Regions from separate parts of the Streptomyces sp. NPDC101191 genome, predicted to be linked through region 2. Evidence: riboswitches for the same ligand, from Rfam matches in the RefSeq annotation. Region 2 holds a riboswitch; each other region holds the start of a gene.
What was found. A riboswitch is a leader RNA that binds a small molecule or an ion and turns the genes downstream of it on or off. The one in region 2 is predicted to bind cobalamin.
Positions count from the first base shown of each region.

Region 1 (4,312 bases), on a different contig from region 2:
GGAGAAAGGCGCACCACCATGACCTCTGCGCAGGTCGACCAGCAGCACGACGGCAACGGGGCCGCGGACACCGCGGCGGGCGAGGGCTACCACCGGGCACTCGGTGCACGTCAGATCCAGATGATCGCGATCGGCGGCGCCATCGGCACCGGCCTCTTCCTCGGCGCGGGCAAGGGCATCTCGATCGCGGGACCGAGCCTGATCCTCGCGTACGCCATCGCGGGCCTCGTCATCTTCTTCATCATGCGGGCGCTCGGTGAACTCCTCATGTACCGCCCCGTGTCGGGCTCCTTCTCGGAGTACGCGCGAGAGTTCATCGGCCCCTTCGCGGGCTTCGTGACCGGCTGGACCTACTGGCTCTTCTGGGTCGTCACCGGCATCACCGAAGTCACCGCCGCCGCCACCTATATGACGTACTGGTGGGACATCCCGCAGTGGCTGTCCGCCCTCGTCTTCACCGTGATCCTCTACGGCGCCAACCTGATCTCCGTGAAGCTCTTCGGTGAGCTGGAGTTCTGGTTCTCGATGGTCAAGGTCACCGCGATCGTCGGCATGATCCTCATCTGTGCCGGCATCCTCACCCTCGGCTTCTCCGACGCCGGCGACACCGCCTCGGTCACCCACCTGTGGAACGACGGCGGCTTCTTCGCCGGCAAGGACGGCATCTTCTCGACCCTGATGACCCTTCAGATGGTCATGTTCGCCTTCCTCGCCGTCGAGCTGGTCGGCGTCACCGCGGGCGAGTCGAAGGACCCGAAGACGGTCCTGCCGAAGGCCATCAACACCGTGCCGTGGCGCATCGCCGTCTTCTACGTCGGCGCGCTGATCATGATCCTCTCCGTCGTCCCGTGGACCGCGTTCAAGCCGGGCGTCAGCCCGTTCGTCGCGGCCTTCGAGAAGATGGGCCTCGGCATCGGCGCCGCGATCGTCAACTTCGTCGTCCTGACGGCGGCCCTGTCCTCCTGCAACTCGGGCATGTACTCGACCGGCCGCATGCTGCGCGACCTCGCGCTCAACGGCCAGGGCCCGAAGGTCTTCACGAAGCTCACGAAGTCCGGCACCCCGCTGGTCGGCACCACCGTCTCGGCCGCGCTGATGATGGTCGGCGTCTGGATCAACTACCAGTGGCCCGGCGAGGCGTTCAACTACGTCGTCTCCTTCGCCACCATCTCCGGCATGTGGGCCTGGATCGTCATCCTGATCTGCCAGATCCGCTACCGGCTCAAGGCCGACCGGGGCGAGCTGCCGCAGTCCTCGTTCAAGGCGCCGGGCGGCATCTGGTTCAGCGTCTTCTCGCTCGCCTTCATCGGCATGGTCATCGTCACCATGGGCATGGACCAGGACAACCGGGTCGCGCTGTACGGCGCGCCGGTCTGGGGTCTGCTCCTGGCCGTCTCCTACCTGGTGCTCAAGGCCCGCAACCCCGAGGGCGTCGCCTTCGCCAAGCGGTCCTGACCTGCATCGTCTCGGCATTCGGGCCGTCTCGTACCACTCCTCGGTACGGGGCGGCCCGTCTGCTTATCCTGTCGGCATGCTGACCATCACCCGAGCCCTGTTCGACCAGATCGTGGAACACTCCCGTGCGGACCACCCCGACGAGGCCTGCGGCGTGGTCGCGGGTCCGGTCGGCAGCGGCCGCCCCGAGCGCTTCATCCCCATGCTGAACGCCGCGCGCTCGCCCACCTTCTACGAGTTCGACTCCGGGGACCTGCTGAAGCTCTACCGCGACATGGACGACCGGGACGAGGAGCCCGTGATCGTCTACCACTCGCACACCGCGACCGAGGCCTACCCGTCGCGCACGGACATCTCCTACGCCAACGAGCCGAACGCCCACTACGTCCTCGTCTCCACGGCCGACACCGACGGCGCGGGCCCCTTCCAGTTCCGCTCCTACACGATCGTCGACGGCGTCGTGACGGAGGAAGAGGTCAAGGTCGTCGAGGCGTACGGGTGACCGCCCGATGATCATGCGAGACTGAGCGCGACCAACGGGCGGCAGGAACCAGGAAGCCGGTGCGAATCCGGCACGGTCCCGCCACTGTGACCACCCTCCCGGGGTGGAAGCCAGGAACTGACCTGCCGCCTTCCCACCACCGACCGGGGACGCGGAGATCCCCGTCAGGAGGCCCGTTCCGTCATGTCCTGGCGCCGTACGCCGCTGCTGCCCGCCGCCGCGCTGATATCCCTTCTCGCCGCCTGCTCGGCCCCCGCCGGCACGCCCTCGGCCCGGCCCGCGCCCGGCTTCCCGTACACCGTCACCAACTGCGGTGTGACGACCACCTACCAGGCGCCGCCGCACCGCGCGGTGACCATGAACCAGCACGTCACCGAGGTCATGCTCGCCCTCGGCCTGGAGAAGTCCCTGGCCGGCACCGCCTACCTCGACGACGCGGTCCTCCCGGCCTACCGGAAGGCCTACGACTCCGTCCCCGTGCTCGCGAAGGAGTACCCCTCCAAGGAGGCGCTGCTCGCCGCGGACCCGGACTTCGTCTACGGGGGGTACGCCTCCGCCTTCGACGCCACCGCCGGCCGCGCCCGCCCCGACCTGGAGCGCTCCGGGATCGCCACCCGCCTCAACACCGAGTCCTGCCCGACCGGCAGGAGCTCCTTCGCCGACCTCTACCGCGAGGTCGACGAGGTCGGACGCACCTTCGGCGCCGCCGACCGGGCCGAGGCCTGGGTCCGCACGGCGAAGGACACCGTCGCCGGCGCCGAGAAGCGCCTCGGGGGAGTCGCCCCCGTCTCCGTCTTCGTCTACGACAGCGGCGACAAGACCGCGTTCACCGCCGGCGGCAAGGGCATCGGCAACGAGATCATCACCCGTGCCGGCGGCCGCAACGTCTTCGCCGACCTCGACAAGACCTTCGGCGACGCCACCTGGGAACAGGTCGTGGCCCGCCGGCCCGAGGTCGTCGTCATCTACGACTACGGGACCACCACCGTCGAGCAGAAGAAGAAGCGCCTGCTCGACGACCCCGCCCTGCGTGAGGTCCCCGCGATCAGGAACCGCCGCTTCGCCGTCATGCCGCTCTCCGACACGGTCCTCGGCGTGCGGGCCCCCGCCGCCGTCGACAAGCTCGCCGCCCAGCTGCACCCCGCCCGATGAGCCCCGCGCAGCGGTACCCGGCCGTCGTCGCCGGGCTGCTCGTGGCGCTCGCCGCGGCCGTCGTCGCCTCGCTCGCGCTCGGCTCCGTCCGCGTCCCGCCCGGCCAGGTGCTCGACGCCCTGACCGGGCGGGCCGGGCCCTCCCCGTACCGCACGATCGTGCTCGACGTACGCCTGCCCCGGGTGCTGCTCGGCGCGATCGTGGGCGCCGGACTCGCCGTCGTCGGTGCCGTCCTCCAGGCCCTCGTCCGCAACCGGCTCGCCGACCCCTTCCTGCTCGGGATCTCCTCCGGAGCCTCCGCGGGCGCCGTGGGCGTCCTCGTCCTCGGCGTGGCCGGCGGCCTCACCACGAGCGTCGCCCTGCCCGCCGGGGCCTTCGCCGGCGCCCTGCTCTCGCTCGTCCTCGTCTACGCCCTCGCCCGGCGCGGCGGCACCCTCACCGGCGCCCGGCTCGTGCTCGCGGGCGTGGCCGTCTCCTACATCCTGTCCGCGCTCACCACCCTGCTCCTGGTCGTCGCGGGCCGGCCCGAACAGTTCCAGGAGGCGCTGTTCTGGTCCCTCGGCGGCCTCGGCAGCGCCCGCTGGGACAGCCTCGTGCTGCCCGCCGCCGTCCTCGCCGTCGGCATCGGCCTCCTGCTCACCCTCGCCCGGCCGCTCGACCTGCTGCTCGTCGGCGAGGAGGGCGCCACCGTCCTCGGCCTGGACACCGCCCGCTTCCGCGCCGCCGTCTTCGTCCTCGCCTCCCTGGTCACCGCCGTCATGGTCGCGGCCAGCGGCGCCGTCGGCTTCGTCGGCCTGATGGTCCCGCACGCCGCCCGGCTGGCCGTCGGCGCACCGCACCGCCGGCTCCTGCCGGTCGCCGCCCTCGGCGGGGCCGTCGCCCTGGTCCTCGCCGACCTCGCCGCCCGTACCCTCGCCGCGCCCCAGGACATCCCCGTCGGCGTCCTCACCGCCCTCACCGGCGGCCCGTTCTTCCTCTGGCTGATGCGCCGCCGCGCGGAAGGAGTGCCCGCATGACCGGACTGCGCGTGCGGGGGATGTCGTACGAGGACCGGCTGCACGCCGCCGACCTGGTCGTCCGCCCCGGCGAGACCGTCGGCCTCGTCGGCCCCAACGGCAGCGGCAAGACCACCCTGCTGCGCTGCGTCTACGGCACCCTCGCGCCCACCGGCGGCCACGCCCTCCTCGACGGCGCCGACCTGCG
Region 1 covers NZ_JBIWOU010000012.1:104,659-108,970, reverse strand. Annotated here, with positions in the region: gene ACIRQF_RS34395 (amino acid permease) at 19-1,455, shown strand; gene ACIRQF_RS34390 (Mov34/MPN/PAD-1 family protein) at 1,532-1,957, shown strand; cobalamin riboswitch at 1,968-2,098, shown strand; gene ACIRQF_RS34385 (ABC transporter substrate-binding protein) at 2,141-3,109, shown strand; gene ACIRQF_RS34380 (FecCD family ABC transporter permease) at 3,106-4,125, shown strand; gene ACIRQF_RS34375 (ABC transporter ATP-binding protein) at 4,122-4,312, shown strand, end outside.
Region 1: it holds a riboswitch for cobalamin, as region 2 does, so the genes downstream of both, ACIRQF_RS34385 (ABC transporter substrate-binding protein) here and ACIRQF_RS14630 (CbtB-domain containing protein) in region 2, are expected to answer to the same signal.

Region 2 (4,312 bases):
GCGGCGCCCTCGGCGGCAAGGTCAGCAAGCGCGCCGACGAGCACGCCGTCTCGCTGCCCGGCTCGGGCAGGAAGCCGCACACCGTACGGATCGGGCCGCGCGGCGACCAGCTGGTCCTCCAGATCAAGCCGGCCCCGTCGGCGGTCTCCGCGTACGCCCTCAGCTACGGGTGGAAGGCCGCCCGCGCGGTCAAGGCCCGGATCAACTGGCAGTAGCCGCGCGCCCCCGGCGGGCCGCGGCCGGCTCACGTCCGCCATCATGCGGTGCATGAAGCTGCGTTGCGCGATCCTCGACGACTACCAGGGCGTCGCCCTCTCCTCCGCCGACTGGGGCCCGCTCGACGGGCGGGTCGAGGTGCGCGTCCTGCGGGAGCACCTCGTCGACCGGGACCAGCTCGTCGCCGCCGTCGAGGACTGCGAGATCCTCGTCGTGATGCGGGAGCGCACCCCCGTCGACGCCGCGCTCCTCGCCCGCCTGCCCCGGCTGCGGCTGCTGATCACCTCCGGGATGCGCAACGCGTCCGTCGACGTGGCCGCCGCCCGCGCCCGGGGCGTCACCGTCTGTGGCACGGACAGCAGTTCCGTACCGCCCAGCGAACTCACCTGGGCGCTGATCCTGGGGCTCGTCCGGCAGGTGCACACGGAGAGCCGGGCGATGCGCGACGGCGGACCCTGGCAGTCGACCGTCGGCGCGGACCTGGAGGGCCGCACCCTCGGCCTCGTCGGCCTCGGCAGGATCGGAGGTCGCACGGCGCGGATCGGGCAGGCCTTCGGCATGGACGTGATCGCCTGGAGCCCGAACCTCACCGACGAGCGCGCGGCCGGGCACGGCGTACGGCGCGCGGCCTCGCTCCACGAACTGCTCGGAGCCGCCGACGTCGTCTCCCTGCACCTGGTGCTCTCCGACCGCACCCGCGGCCTGATCGGGGAGCCGGAACTGCGGGCCATGCGCCGGAGCGCGTATCTCGTCAACACCTCACGGGCCGGTCTCGTCGACGGCCCGGCACTGCTCGGCGCCCTGCGCGAGGGCCGGATCGCGGGGGCTGGCCTGGACGTGTACGAGACTGAGCCGCTGCCCGCCGACGACCCGCTGCGCACCCTGCCGAACGTCCTCGCGCTGCCGCACCTCGGCTACGTCACCGAGGGCAACTACGCCCGCTACTTCGGCCAGGCGGTCGAGGACATCGAGGCCTTCCTGGACGGCACGCCGGTGCGGGAGCTGGCCTGATCCGAAAGAAACCGGCCTGGAACGCGACCGGCCCCGCCCGCCTCATCGGGCGGACGGGGCCGGTCGCGTCGGCGCGGCACCGGGTTCAGGCGGCCGGTGCGGCCGCCCCGACGGCTTGCGCCGTCTCCGTCCTCGGTGCGAGGAGCCGTTCCGCGAGCAGCCCGAAGGCGAGTCCGAAGACCACCCACAGGGCCGCCTGGATGCCCAGCGTCGCGAGCCGGAAGTCCCACAGCACGGCGGCGGGGAAGGTACCCGCCACCGAGTCCTCGTTCCCGGGCAGGAACGCGCAGGCGATCCCGACCGCGGCGACGAAACCGAGGCCCGCGACGACGGTCGCGTTCCAGTTGCCGAGGCGCGGCGCGAGCCGGCGGCCCGCGACGACCGCGGCGATGCCGAGCAGCACGCTCAGCAGGATCATCAGGAAGAACAGCGTGGTGCGCTTCCCGATGGTGTCCGGATTGCCGACGGCCGGAGGGGTCGCCGGGTACTTCAGGAACGGCACCAGATACACCGTGGTGAAGGCCGCCGCCGCGACGAGCGCCGCGGTGGCCTTCGCGGTGAACCGGCCGACCCGGCCCAGGACGAAGCAGAACGCCAGGGAGGCGATGCCGCCGAGGGCGACGCCGTAGACGAGGACGCCGGTGGCGAGACCCGCGGTGGACTGCAGGTCCCGGCTGACGATCTCCTCCTCGGAGTCGGCCTGGGTGGCCGCTCCGTTGGCGCCGTGGTCGTGCGCCGGCGCGGCGTGCTCCGCCTTGGCGGCGGCCTCCTCGACGGCGATCGAGGCGTTGACGGACGGCTCACCGGCGACGTAGGCGACGGCGAAGGCGAACAGTCCGGCGATCAGACCCGCGAGCAGGCCGCGGAGCAGGAGTCTTCCGACGAGCGAGCCCGTGGGGGCGGTGGGGACGTGAGCGGGGGACGACATGACTGCGGTGGCCCCTCAGTGGCAGGGGAAACCGAGCAGGTGACGTCCGTCGTGCACCCACTCGTGCACGTCGCTGCCGGCGAACAGAGAGGTGGCACCCTGCTCCGCGCCGACGAAGTAGAGCGCGACGAGCATCAGGACACCGACGAACAGCGCCCAGGGCAGCACGGCGCGGACCGGCAGCGTGAGCGGGACCGTGACGGCGGGGGTGGACGGAACGGCGGGCGACGCAATGGCCTCGGCCATGGTGGAACCTCCTCGGGAACTCGCGTCCCATACGGTGGTGCGCGACGACGGTCGTCGGGTCTGACTCACCGCCCACGGGCTGGGGGCGGCTCACAGTGGCGCGACCGTGCCGGACTTGCACCGGGCTTCCGTCTCGCCGTCGTCGTTCATATGGAAATGTCGACTGACGGTACCGCGCCGATCACTACACGCCAAGACCGCCTGAAACGCTGAGGGATGAATCACCCATGACCACGCCCACGTCCGCGCCCGGGACCGGCAGCGGGACCGTGCGCCTCGCCCTGATCGCGCCCGCCATGAACCGGGGCCTGCGCGAGGCGCGGTTCGACGACGCCGGTCCGCTGGAGCCGCCGCGGGACGGGAGCGTCGCCCCGCTGTGCCCCGGGCCCCGGGTCCGGCTGCTCCGTTCGCCGTCGCCCCGCTGCGCGCACACGGCCGCCCTCCTCGGCCACGCGGACGTGGCCGCCGAACCGGCGCTCGCGGGCTGCGCGATGGGCCGGTGGCGCGGCCGGAGCCTGGACGAACTCAGCGCCGGCGAACCGGAGTCGGTGGCCGCGTGGCTGTCCGATCCGGCCGCCGCCCCGCACGGCGGCGAGTCCCTGCGGGAACTGCGCGCCCGGGTCGCGGACTGGATGGACGCCCTGGAGCCGGGCACCGTCATCGCCTTCGCGGAGGCGGACGTGATCCGCGCGGGCGTCGCGCACGCGCTGGGCGCACCGGAGGCGGTCTTCTGGCGCCTCGACGTGCGCCCGCTGGAACGGGTCGAGCTGTCGGGCCGCTCGGGGCGCTGGAACGTGCGCCTGGGAGCGCCGGCCGGCTGATGCCGCCCGTCAACCGAGTCCCGACCGGGCGAGGTCCAGGAACTCCTCGTCCGTGAGGCCGAGGCGCCGGGCCTCGGCGGCCAGCTCCCGCAGGCGCTCGACGAGCTGGGCGCGGCCGGGACCCTGCGCGCCCGCCACGATCACGGCGCCCCGGCCGCGGCGCAGCTCGATCAGGCCCTCCTCGCGCAGGCGTTGGTAGCCGCGCAGCACGGTGTGGACGTTGACGCCGAGGGAGTCCGCGAGCTCCCTGGCGGCGGGCAGGCGTTCGCCGGGGGCGGCGGTGCCGTCGGCGAGGGCGCCGCGGACGCAGGCGGCGATCTGGTCGCCGAGCGGGGCGGCGGAGGCGGGGTCGACCCGGAAGAGCACGGTCAGATCCTCTCAGTCCCGGCGATGTCCCGCTCAGGCACGGGTGACCAGCGTGTTGAGCAGGCCCGCGGCGGTCGCCGCGTCGCCGACGGTCACGACGAACTCCCAGCCGCCCGCCCGGCGTACGACGAGGGCCTCGCCGGAGCGCAGGACGAGACCGGAGCGGTGCGACCGGGTGCGGTAGCCCCAGCCGCCGAACTCGGCGAACGCGTCGACGTCGCGCACGCTCGCCGAGACCACCTCGTCGAGCGGGATCCGGATGCGCGGGCGGGACACCAGGGACGGGGTGACGGTCAGGCCGCGCCGGTCGACGGTGACCCGGACCTGCGAGAGCGCCAGCCCGGGCACCCCGACGACCAGGCCCACCAGGCCGATCAGGGCGTACGGCCAGGGGCCGAGGAACAGGGCCAGGAGCAGCCCCGCGGCGCCCGCGAGGAGGAAGCCGGCGGAGAGCGCGCCCGTCGCCCGCGAGCCGGTGACGCACGACCAGCCGGCCAGCTCGTGCGCGCCGAGGTCGAGACGGGGCTCACGGACCGGATCGGGCGTCCCGGGCGGGGGCTTCGGTACGAGGCGGGTGAGCGCGAGACCGGCGAGCGCGGCGAGTCCGGCGACGCCGGCGGCCAGGGAGAGCAGGGCGAGCGGGAAGCGGGCGTCGGGAGCGTCCGTCGCGGCGGCGTTGGCCCGGAGGAGCAGGTCGAGCAGGGCGACGGCGAAGCCAGCGGTG
Region 2 covers NZ_JBIWOU010000003.1:315,908-320,219, forward strand. Annotated here, with positions in the region: gene ACIRQF_RS14615 (glycosyltransferase family 2 protein) at 1-215, shown strand, start outside; gene ACIRQF_RS14620 (D-2-hydroxyacid dehydrogenase family protein) at 268-1,227, shown strand; gene ACIRQF_RS14625 (CbtA family protein) at 1,313-2,155, opposite strand; gene ACIRQF_RS14630 (CbtB-domain containing protein) at 2,171-2,401, opposite strand; cobalamin riboswitch at 2,437-2,577, opposite strand; gene ACIRQF_RS14635 (histidine phosphatase family protein) at 2,629-3,222, shown strand; gene ACIRQF_RS14640 (GntR family transcriptional regulator) at 3,232-3,588, opposite strand; gene ACIRQF_RS14645 (hypothetical protein) at 3,622-4,312, opposite strand, start outside.

Region 3 (4,312 bases), on a different contig from region 2:
AGCGCCGCCCTCGACGGGGAGGGGACCGGCGGCGCCGGGTCCGCCCCGCAGGACCGAGGAATCGGGCCGCCGGGACCGCCCCGGAGGACCGAGGAATCGGGGAGACCGGAGGACGCAGCCTTCGCAGCGGCCGCAGAGAAGGGAAAGTTCGCGGGGACCGCAAGGATCGGCGGACGGAGGGGAAGGGGGCGGCCCGGACAGGCGGCCGGGACCGGTTACCGGGGGCCGGGTCGGCCGCCCCCCGCCGGGGGCGGAGCGCGGCGCCCCGCCCCCGGCGGTGGTGGGATCAGGACGGGGACAGCTCGGCGCGCACCGTCCGCGCCGCCGCCACGAGGTGGTCCAGGGAGGCCCGGGTCTCGGGCCAGCCGCGCGTCTTCAGCCCGCAGTCCGGGTTGACCCACAGCCGCTCGGCCGGGATGGCACGCAGACCGGCGCGCAGCAAAGCGGCCGCCTCCTCCGGGCTCGGGACGCGCGGGGAGTGGATGTCCCAGACGCCCGGTCCGGCTTCGCGCGGGTAGTCGTGGGCGGCGAGTTCGCGGGCGACCTGCATGTGGGAGCGGGCCGCCTCCAGGCTGATGACGTCGGCGTCGAGGTCGTCGATGGCCTGGACGATGTCTCCGAACTCGGCGTAGCACATGTGGGTGTGGATCTGGGTGTCCGGCCGCACCCCGCAGGTGCTGAGGCGGAACGCCTCCGTCGCCCAGGCCAGATAGCCCGGACGGTCGGCGGCGCGCAACGGCAGGGTCTCGCGCAGCGCGGGCTCGTCGACCTGGATCACAGACGTGCCCACGGCCTCCAGGTCGGTCACCTCGTCGCGCAGGGCGAGCGCCACCTGCCGGGCGGTGTCGGCGAGCGGCTGGTCGTCGCGGACGAAGGACCAGGCCAGCATGGTGACGGGCCCGGTGAGCATGCCCTTGACCGGCCGGTCCGTGAGGGACTGGGCGTACGAGGTCCAGCGGACCGTCATCGGCGCGGGGCGGGAGATGTCCCCAGCCAGGATCGGCGGGCGTACGTAGCGGGTGCCGTACGACTGGACCCAGCCGTGCCGGGTGGCCAGGTAGCCGTCGAGCCGCTCGGCGAAGTACTGCACCATGTCGTTGCGCTCGGGTTCGCCGTGGACGAGGACATCGAGACCGGCCTCCTCCTGGTAGGCGACCACCTCCTCGATCTCGGCGCGGATGCGCTCCTCGTAGCCGTCGGCGTCGATCCGGCCGGCCCGCAGGTCCGCGCGGGCGCCGCGCAGTTCGGCGGTCTGCGGGAAGGAGCCGATCGTGGTGGTCGGGAGCAGCGGCAGGCGCAGACGGGCCCGCTGCGCCGCTGCCCGCTCGGCGTACGCCTCCGAGCGGCGCGCGTCGGCCGGTGTGACGGCCGCCGCGCGGGCGCGCACGTCGGGGTTCCGCGTGAGGGGGGAGTGCGCGCGGGAGGCGAGGGCGGCGCGGTTCGCCGACAGCTCCCCGGCCACGGCGGCCGCGCCGGCCGACAGGCCCTTCGCCAGGGTCACGACCTCCGCCGTCTTCTGCCGGGCGAAGGAGAGCCAGCGCAGGATCTGCGGGTCGACGTCCTTCTCGGCGGACGCGTCGAGGGGCACGTGGAGGAGCGAGCAGGAGGCGGCGACGTCCACGCGGCCGGCGAGTCCGAGCAGCGTGCCGAGGGTGGCGAGGGCCTTCTCCAGGTCGGCGACCCAGACGTTGCGGCCGTCGACGACGCCGGCGACCAGACGCTTGCCGGGGAGGCCGCCGACTGCGGCCAGGTCGTCGAGGTTGGCGGCGGCGGGGCCGGTGAAGTCGAGGGCGAGTCCTTCGACGGGCGCCTTGGCGAGGACGGGCAGGGCGTCGCCGAGGCGGTCGAAGTAGGAGGCGACGAGGAGCTTCGGCCGGTCGGTGAGCGCGCCCAGATCCCGGTAGGCGCGTGCGGCGGCGTTCAGCTCGGCCGGCGTGCGGTCCTGCACGAGCGCGGGCTCGTCCAGTTGCACCCACTCCGCGCCGGCTGCCCGCAGGTCGGCGAGCACCTCCGCGTAGACGGGAAGGATCCGGTCGAGCAGCGTCAGCGGGTCGAAGCCGGCGGCCACGCCCGGCGCCGGCTTCGCGAGCAGCAGATAGGTGACGGGCCCGACCAGGACCGGCCGGGCGGTCAGGCCGAGCGCGAGGGCCTCGCGCAGTTCGGCGACCTGCCGGGCGGAGTGCGCCGAGAACACCGTGCCCGGTCCCAACTCGGGTACGAGATAGTGGTAGTTGGTATCGAACCACTTCGTCATCTCCAGCGGCGCGACCTCCTGTGTGCCCCGCGCCATGGCGAAGTAGCCGGCGAGCGGGTCCGCGGCGACGGCCTCCCGGTGGCGCTCCGGGATCGCGCCCACCATCACGGTGGTGTCGAGCACGTGGTCGTACAACGAGAAGTCGCCGGTGGGGACTTCATCGATTCCGGCCTCGGCCAGGCGCCGCCCGTTCGCGGCGCGCAGCCCGGCGGCGACGGACCGGAGTGCCGTGGCGTCGACCCGTCCCTTCCAGTACCCCTCGACGGCCTTCTTCAGCTCTCGGCCCTGGCCCTGACGGGGGTAGCCGTACACGGTGGCCTGTGCCGCCGCGGGTGCGGTCCTCGTGGTCACGGAGATCTCCTTCGCGATCTGCATCCCTGAGATCCCGGCGGGACGGGGGCGCGAAGGGGTGACGGACGCGACGGAGGCGAGGAGGCGCCCGGCGCCGTCGTCCGTCTCGTTCCGCTCCGACCCGCCCTCGAGGTCACCGGGGATTCCGCGCGCGGAGCCGTCCGCGTGCGGGCAACGGGCAGGTCTTCGGACTCGCGGGCACGCCCTCCTGACGGAGGACTCCTACTGGCCGTCGCTTCCCGGACCGTGCGGTCCAGTGCTGTGTGACGGCGGTCGTTCCCGCTCACCGCTGCGGGGCAGTCCCGGATTCCCACCGGGTTCCCTCTTACGACGCGCCCGCCTGGATGGCGGGGGCGAACCAGCTGCACTGTCACCCTACATGCGGCCCTCGCGGGCCGGGTGGTGTCGGACGGAAGGGGTCATGTCCGAACAGCGAGGCAACCGCGGGTTCCCCGCTCACACGCGCGGGTGATCAAGCCCCTCCCGGGGGCCTCCGGACAGGCGGCGACGGGTGATCGATCCCTAGTATGCCGGTACATGTTGCTTTGGCTGCTCAACAACGTCAGCACCTTCACGCTCACCGTCGTCACCGTCGGCGGAACGGTCCTCCTGGCCGTGCTCGGCAGCGTGCTCTTCCGTCGCAGGTACCCGTCGCTGGCCGAGGGCGAGCACAACGACATGGTCGGGGTGACGCTGGGGATGTTCGGCGCGATCTACGGGATCATCCTGGCCTTCGTCATCGTCACCCTCTGGACGCAGCTGGACAGCACACAGACCATCGTCGCCACCGAGGCAACCGACGCCGCGCTCATCGCCCGCGACGCCGCCGCCTTCCCGCCGCCGGTCCGCGCCCGCGTCGACGAGGCGCTCAGCGGCTACGTCCACACCGTGGTGGAGGACCAGTGGCCCCGGATGCGCGCCGGAGCGCCCGACTACGGGACCACCGGCGGCAAGCTGCAGGCCGTCTACGACGCGCTGCAGACCTACGAGCCGACGAGCACCCGCGAGGAGGTCTTCTACGAGTCGGCCGTCGGTCACCTCAACGACGTCGCCGCCCAGCGCAGGGCGCGCCTGACCATGGCCGAGCAGCAACTGCCCCCGCTGCTCCAGGTCCTGGCCTTCGGTGGCGCGCTCGTCCTCATCCCGCTCACCTTCCTTTACGGCATGCGCAGGATGCGGATCCAGCTCCTGTTCGTCTCGTCGGTCGCCGCCCTCATCGGCTTCAGCCTGCTGCTCGTGTTCGTTCTCGACCGCCCCTTCGCCGGGGACCTCAGCGTGAGCCCGACGCCGTACAAGGAGGGGGCCCTCGCCCGGTACTGGTCCGGTCCCGGCGGCGGGCCGCAATAGCGGACGGCCGCGGTCCGCCCACCGCGGGCCGCGGCGGAGCGCGTGCGTTTGGCAGACTGGCGCGGTTCGATCATGAGTCGTCACCGATCCGTCTGAGGAGCCGCGCCGTTGAGCGTCACCATCGAAGGACAGATAGACATCGCGGGCCCGGTGGGCAAACTGCTCCACCGGCGTCCGCTCCACCACAGCACGGTCATGCAGGGCTTCGGCATCGACCCGGTGTCCGGCGACATCTTCGTGCTGCAGATCATGCAGGGCGACGTCCGGCTGCCCGACGAGCCGGCGGCCGTCGACTACGCGACCCGCAAGACGAACGGCGACCTGTGCCTGACCCGGCTCGACCAGGCCGGCGCGATCACC
Region 3 covers NZ_JBIWOU010000002.1:636,840-641,151, reverse strand. Annotated here, with positions in the region: gene metE (5-methyltetrahydropteroyltriglutamate--homocysteine S-methyltransferase) at 287-2,629, opposite strand; cobalamin riboswitch at 2,765-2,983, opposite strand; gene ACIRQF_RS09940 (DUF4239 domain-containing protein) at 3,143-3,952, shown strand; gene ACIRQF_RS09935 (hypothetical protein) at 4,061-4,312, shown strand, end outside.
Region 3: it holds a riboswitch for cobalamin, as region 2 does, so the genes downstream of both, metE (5-methyltetrahydropteroyltriglutamate--homocysteine S-methyltransferase) here and ACIRQF_RS14630 (CbtB-domain containing protein) in region 2, are expected to answer to the same signal.